DNA from 2 places in the Jeotgalicoccus nanhaiensis genome. Region 1 is predicted to be linked to the other one. Evidence: predicted binding sites of a transcription regulator. Region 1 holds the regulator's gene; the other holds the start of a gene.
The links. Region 1 encodes NrdR, which represses ribonucleotide reductase genes. Its sites were predicted from a motif close to AACACNATATATNGTGTT; they were not measured.

Region 1 (3,422 bases):
AGACCTTGAAAAAGACGTGACTAAAGAAGAAATCAATGAAGCGTTCAAGAAATACGAAGCTGACGCAATGAAAGGTATTTTAGGCGTAAGCGACACGCCGTTAGTATCAAGCGACTTTAATACAGATCCGCGCAGCTCTATCGTTGACTCAGCCCTGACTATGGTTATGGATAACAACAAAGTTAAAGTACTGTCATGGTACGATAATGAGTGGGGTTACTCTGTAAGATGTGTTGAATTGGCTGAAATGATCGCGAAAGATATTTAACAATACAGTCACAGGAGGATAGTTGATGCTATCCTCTTTTTTGATACAATAAAATTAACAATATGAACGAAGGAGTGCTGGCATGAAATTAGTAAATAAAGAAGGACAAAGTACAGATTTGCTTATCAACGGCGAAACAGCATCATACAAAGGCGAAGAATACGATGTGATTATTCACGACGGGGACCTTGCAGGCGCCGGACATATTGCGACGAATAACTTTATCGTCAAAGAAGAATATATTAAAGAAATGATTAAAAGATTTAAAGGCCGGAAAGGCAATGTCGACCAGTACGACGGCTTTCAGGGCTTTATGCTGATAAAAAAAGACAACAAAATGTCGGTGCTGACAGGCTGGCAGACAACAGAAGACTTTACAGCCTGGGTGGAATCGGAAGCCTTCCAGAACTCGCACGTTAAAAAAGAACAGCGTGTAAAATCCGAAGGCAGCGATTACTTGGAAGCAATGCCGGTACGTGAAAACTTCAGCGTCGAAGGCTAAACTTTTTGTATGAAACAGTCGTGACACCTCTTACTTTGAGGTGGCGGGACTGTTTTTTTTTGATGAGGGGTGGATGGCGATTGAGACGGCGCGCCATTGTGGATGTGACAATGGCACGGTAAAGCGTCCAGCGCGCCATTGTGGATGTGACAATGGCACAGTAAGGTGTCCAGCGCGCCACTGTGAAAGTGACAATGACGGGATAGGGCGGCTACTCCATCACTGTGCCTTCCACAATGACGGGACAAGACGTTTACTCCGTCACTGTGCCTCCTACAATGACGGGACAAGACGTTTACTCCGTCACTGTGATTTCCACAATGACGGGACAGATCGTTTACTCCGTCACTGTGCCTTCCACAATGACGTGACAAAGCGGCTACTCCGTCACTGTGATTCCCACAATGACCAGACAGCCGGCCTCCACCGCCCAATCCGCTTTCTTTTTTATGTTTCTTGCTTTCGGTGTTATAATAATTGAAACTAATCTATTACAAATGAGGTGAACATCATATGAGATGTCCAAAGTGTCAGCATACGAATTCAAAAGTGGTGGATTCGCGTCATGCGGATGAGATGAATGCGATTCGGAGACGCCGGGAATGCGAAGATTGCGCAACGCGTTTTACAACGTTTGAACGGATTGAACTGTCACCCCTTGTCGTTATAAAAAAAGACGGAACACGCGAAGTGTTCGACAGATCGAAGGTGCTTGACGGCCTTTTAAAAGCTTGTGAAAAACGGACGATTCCTTATGATGAAATTGAAAAGCGCGCGGATAACGTGGAAGCTGCTTTACGGAATTTAAACAAGGCTGAAATTTCCTCGAACGATATCGGCGAATCCGTTATGAAAGAATTAATTACTCTCGATCAGGTAGCATACGTGCGTTTTGCATCTGTGTACAGAGAATTTAAAGATATCGATCAGCTGATGGATATCCTCCAAAATCTAGAAAAAGGTAAGGCGTAAAATGAAATTTAATGAACGTTTAAAACCGAATACGGAGTTTATCGTTTACCAGCCGGGTACCTTATCCGACGATAATTACGAAGTGCTGAACGCCTTATATTTACCGGTTATCGGCACTGAAGCCTTCGGTATCTATCTGTATTTGTTTGAATCGACAAAAGTATACGATAAGCTTGCTGTCCGTTTTCATCGTGAGCTGATGGACGAGCTGTCGCTGAACTTATCGGATTTTGAAACGTCGCTCGATAAGCTCGAAGCCATCGGACTCGTGCGCACTTATGTATCGAATAAAGAACACGATGATCTCTTTGTCTACAGACTGCTGCAGCCGCTCACTCCGGAGATGTACTTCAAAGATCCCATGCTGTCCATGTATTTATACTCACAGGTCGGCTCTGCTAAATTCAACGATAAAAAAGACCGTCTTATCTATCCGGAACTGCCCGGTGACCTGACCGAGGTAACGAAGAAATTCACCGAGGTGTTCTACCACGCGAGAGATGCGAAATTCCGTACACCGGATGAGCACTTTAAACAGAATGACGTCTCCCGGGGACCGTCGATTGACCTCGATGATTTTGATTTCGAAGTGCTGTATACACACTTGAAGGGGACGCGCATCGATAAGCAGTTTTTTACAAAGGAAGTTAAAAAACTTGTCGTGCAGCTGAGCCAGCTGTTTAAATTAAATGCATATGATATTAAGCAGATTCTGCTGCAGTCATCGAGTCCTCAGTTCGGAATCGATAAAGAGCGCTTAAAAACCGAAGCCCGCAAATACTATCAGAAAGAATACGGGGAAGTTATTCCGAGTTTTACAACAGCTGAAGAAGCAGTAAGACCTTCCGGTGATGAATCGTATCTCGACAGCCTCGACAAGGTGAGTCCGCTCGACAGAATTAACGACCTCAGAAATTACAAACCTTCGGAAAACGATTTAAAAGTCGTGACGGAATTAATTGTTAAAACCGGCCTTGAAAACGGCGTGCTGAACGTGCTGCTGGAGTATGCTATTCAGATGAAAGAGGGCGATCTGCCGCTCAGATACGTGATGACCATCGCGGAAAACTGGGAAAAAGAAGGTTACCGCACAGCAGCGGAAGCGTATCAGTCGATTATGGAATTCCGTGAAGCCCAGGAAGAAAAACGTCGGAAACGCCAGTTTAAATACGCAGGTCCTGGTGAGGAACAGCCGGCCTGGCTGAAAGAGAAGACAAGCAGAAAAGAAAACCGGCAAGGAACCTCTAAGACTAAGAATACGAAGAAAACCGGTGAACCGATGAAAACGCTGAAAGATGATGAAGACTTCAGCAAACTGATTAATAAATTTAGAGAAAATTAGGTGAGGCGATGGAACCGATCAGCAGTTTCGTTAAAAATTCCAGCAGAATAGCGGAGAATAACGAACGTATTTATAACGAAATTATTAATCATCCGAAGATGAAGGCCTTTATGGAGGCACATGAAGGTAAAGTTACCCGCTCCATGATTCAAAATGATCTGATGATTTTAAAACATTATATAAATCAGCCGGCTGAATGCGAACCGGCGGGAGAGGGTAAATGCCTGAGCCATCCGGACGGCTTTATTATAAATCTCGATATCCGCCAGGGCCGGTTTAACATGATTTATACCAAATGTCCGATCAAAGCAAAACACGAGGAGTTCTTAAAACGGGAA
Region 2 (3,422 bases), on a different contig from region 1:
CATGGAACCAAGGTTACATGAAATATCGCGTTTGATAACGTCTTCTGTGCCGTAGTCGTTAATTTCAGATGTTTCCTGCAGCTGGAAGATTTCAGTACATAAGTTACTGATTTTAATCTGTCCGATATCGCCGAGAGGATGCACTTTGTTCGCATTGTCTTTGAACATTAAGTACGGGTAGCCCGACTGCAGCTGCGTTTGAGCAATCGTGTTTAACATGTCACGCGCATCATACTCGCGTTTTTTAACGTTGTCATTCGCAACAAGCTGGTCGTACATTTCGTCCATGTCCATATCGTCAAGAGCCATACCATATTCGCGTTCCACAGTGTGCGGAGCGAACAGGCTGAACGGTTTGTTGTCGCGTGCCAGTTCAAAGAACTTCGACGGTACAACAAGCCCTGTTGAAATTGTCGACAGACGGATGTCTTCATCCGCGTTTACTTTCTTAGTGTCGAGGAACTCAGGCAGGTCATAGTGGAAGATGTTTAAGTAAACAGCTCCCGCACCCGGACGCTGACCGAGCTGGTCTGCGTAGCTGAATCCGCCTTCCAGTGATTTCGCTACAGGCAGAACTCCTTTAGCTACACCTTCGATACCTTTAATTGCTTCGCCGCGTGCGCGCAGTTTTGATAAGTTAATCGCAACACCGCCGCCGATTTTACTTAATTGTTTGGCAGTTGAGTCGATATAGTTAATCGAGTTCAGTGAATCATCAACTTCGAGCAGGAAACATGATACCATTTCACCGCGACGTGCACGGCCTGCGTTTAAGAAGGTCGGAGTTGCCGGCTGATAACGCTGTTCCATCATCGATGTGATAAAACGCTTGGCAGTTTCAATATTGCCTTTTGCAAGGTACAGACTGACAATCACAACGTGCTGTCTGTAATCTTCCAGGTACTGTTTTTTATCGTTCGTTTTTAAAGTGTAATCTTTAAAGAACTTGCTCGCTGCCATGTAGCTTTTGAATTTGAACTCAATAGCATCTGCATGATCAATAATATCCTGAAGAGCCGTTTCGCTGTACTCTTTGAATAAATCGTAATAGAAATCGTTGTCCACGAGGTAATGCAGCCTTTCTAATTCCGAGTCAAAATGGATAGTCTTCGCTTCGACTTCCTCCATGAATACCTCAAGTGCCTCAAGGTCTTTCTCCAGTTTGTAAAACCCTGTTTCGTCGCGCTGCGTGACTTCGTTATTCAGTTCAACGTGGTTGTAAGTTTTTTCATCTAATACTTTCATGCAATTCCCCTGCCCTTTCTAATTCAACTATAAATTGTGCGCGCTCCTCCGGTGTGCCGTGAAGTTCAAACTTCATCAGGAGCGGTACGCTGTAATCGCTGCTTATATACTCGCCCGCCCTGGCAAAGTTCTGACCCCAGTTCCGGTTGCCGCTAGATGCGACTGCGACTAGATTATAAGAGTTTACTTTTAAAAATTCCTTAACAGTATCAGGCACAGCTCCGAAACCGTATGTCGGTGTAACTAAAATATAAGACTGATCGATTTTATCTCTGACATTGGCGGCTGTTATTTGATATAATTCATAGGTGTCCGGAATGTCCATACTATTTAAGAAACGACGGATATTACCTGTCATTGAATAATAAGCAATAATCACTTTGTCATCTCCTTTCGAGCATAACACAAACAGAACGTATGTTCTATGCGATGTTTGTTTCCATTACTCGCTTTTTACTTGCTTTCTATGCTGATACCACTACATATTGTGGTCGAAACATTTTACAGACACAATATATGTGCTTGAACATGTTCTATAATCTCATATTAAACTGCCATTAGCAATGTAAAAAACTGCCTTCTCTAAAAATTTCACGCTAAATAAATGGAGATAAAACGCCGGAAGTCACGGTGGATAAGTGATGGCAAGAATGAATTTTTTTCATAAAAAATATAACGAAATTTTTATCCTTTTTATTTGTTGAAATTCCTGAAATTATCGTACAAAACAAGTTGGAGTGTTGTTAATGAATAATGTTGTAAAAGGTATCATCGCACTGATTATTTCTTCTCTCGGATTTAGTCTGATGTCCCTTTTTGTAAAATATTCCGGAGATCTGCCTACAGTGCAAAAAACTTTCTTCAGAAATTTCATCTCGATGCTGATCGCGCTCGCGCTCGTTCTCTACTACAGAGAGAGCCTGTTCGGAAAACGGGAAAACCAGGGCTGGCTGCTGCTGCGTTCCGCGCTCGGCCTGGTCGGTGTGCTGTTAAATTTCTTCACTATCGACCGGATGGTTCTGAGCGATGCAGATATCTTAAATAAACTCAGTCCGTTCTTCACTATAATACTTTGCGCCATATTTTTAAAAGAATACATACGGAGATTCCAGCTGATTTCAATCATCATCGCGCTGGTCGGGGCAATCTTTATTATTAAACCGTCATTCTCGAGCGATACAATGTTTGCGCTCATCGGGGTGCTCGGCGCAATATTCGCAGCCGGAGCTTATACGGTGCTCCGGATTTTAGGCAGCCGGGAAAAGTTCTATACAGTAGTATTTTACTTTTCATTCTTCTCGACTGTCGCTCTCCTGCCGTTCTTTATCTACCAGTTTGAACCGATGACGATGAACCAGTTCTGGATGCTTATTCTGTCAGGAGTTTTCGCAGCTGTCGGCCAGTTTGGCCTGACGATTGCATACAGCTTCGCACCGGCGAAAGAGATATCTATCTTCTTCTATTCAACGATACTGTTTACTGCACTGTTCAGTATTATCGTCTTTAATGAAGTACCGGATATGCTGTCAATTCTCGGCTATATTATTATTTTCGCGGCAAGCTACTATATGTATATGAAAAACCGTCCCAAAAAACTAAAGGTCACCGGCAAGAAAAACAGAGCATCTTGATTGGAATAATTAGTGAAGTCCCCGGTTCAATATGAGCCGGGGGCTTTTTGTGCGGGCGTCGTCGTTAGGGCCAACGACGACGTTCAAAACGGTCTGGATGTCGTCGCTCAAATGAACCACGACGTTCAACGCCGTCTATACGTCTTCGCCGGAAAAACGACGACGTTCAAAGCGGTCTGGATGTTGTCGTTCAAATGAACCACGACGTTCAACGTCATCTATACGTCTTCGCCAGAAAAACCACGACGTTCAAGTTCTATTAAACTGAATACAGCCGGCAATTCACCGGTCCATCCTCAAATAAAAATGCCGGGACCTAATGTCCCGGCTTAGAAAGCCCCTTCATCTATATGCTTTTCTTGCCGCCGTGCTGCTGGATTTCTTCCAAAAAGTACGGGCAGTAGTGTTTCAACTTGTAGTTGCCGACACCCTGAATATGCATCATATCCTGTTTAGTCTGCGGCATTTTTTTCGCGAATTCTTTCAGTATCTGATCGGTAAATATCGCATCTTCATCCAGCTTATACTTATCTGCGAGTCCTTTAC

Region 2: a site for NrdR is predicted at 1,720-1,737, ahead of nrdI (class Ib ribonucleoside-diphosphate reductase assembly flavoprotein NrdI). Genes of this name have one in related genera too.

The regions. Positions count from the first base shown of each region.
Region 1 covers NZ_JADGLW010000004.1:33,240-36,661, reverse strand. The annotation lists gene gap (type I glyceraldehyde-3-phosphate dehydrogenase) at 1-268, shown strand, start outside; gene IR135_RS07090 (antibiotic biosynthesis monooxygenase family protein) at 351-770, shown strand; gene nrdR (transcriptional regulator NrdR) at 1,284-1,742, shown strand; gene IR135_RS07080 (replication initiation and membrane attachment family protein) at 1,744-3,084, shown strand; gene dnaI (primosomal protein DnaI) at 3,093-3,422, shown strand, end outside.
Region 2 covers NZ_JADGLW010000001.1:398,705-402,126, forward strand. The annotation lists gene nrdE (class 1b ribonucleoside-diphosphate reductase subunit alpha) at 1-1,245, opposite strand, end outside; gene nrdI (class Ib ribonucleoside-diphosphate reductase assembly flavoprotein NrdI) at 1,229-1,624, opposite strand; gene IR135_RS01940 (DMT family transporter) at 1,992-2,876, shown strand; gene recQ (DNA helicase RecQ) at 3,223-3,422, opposite strand, start outside.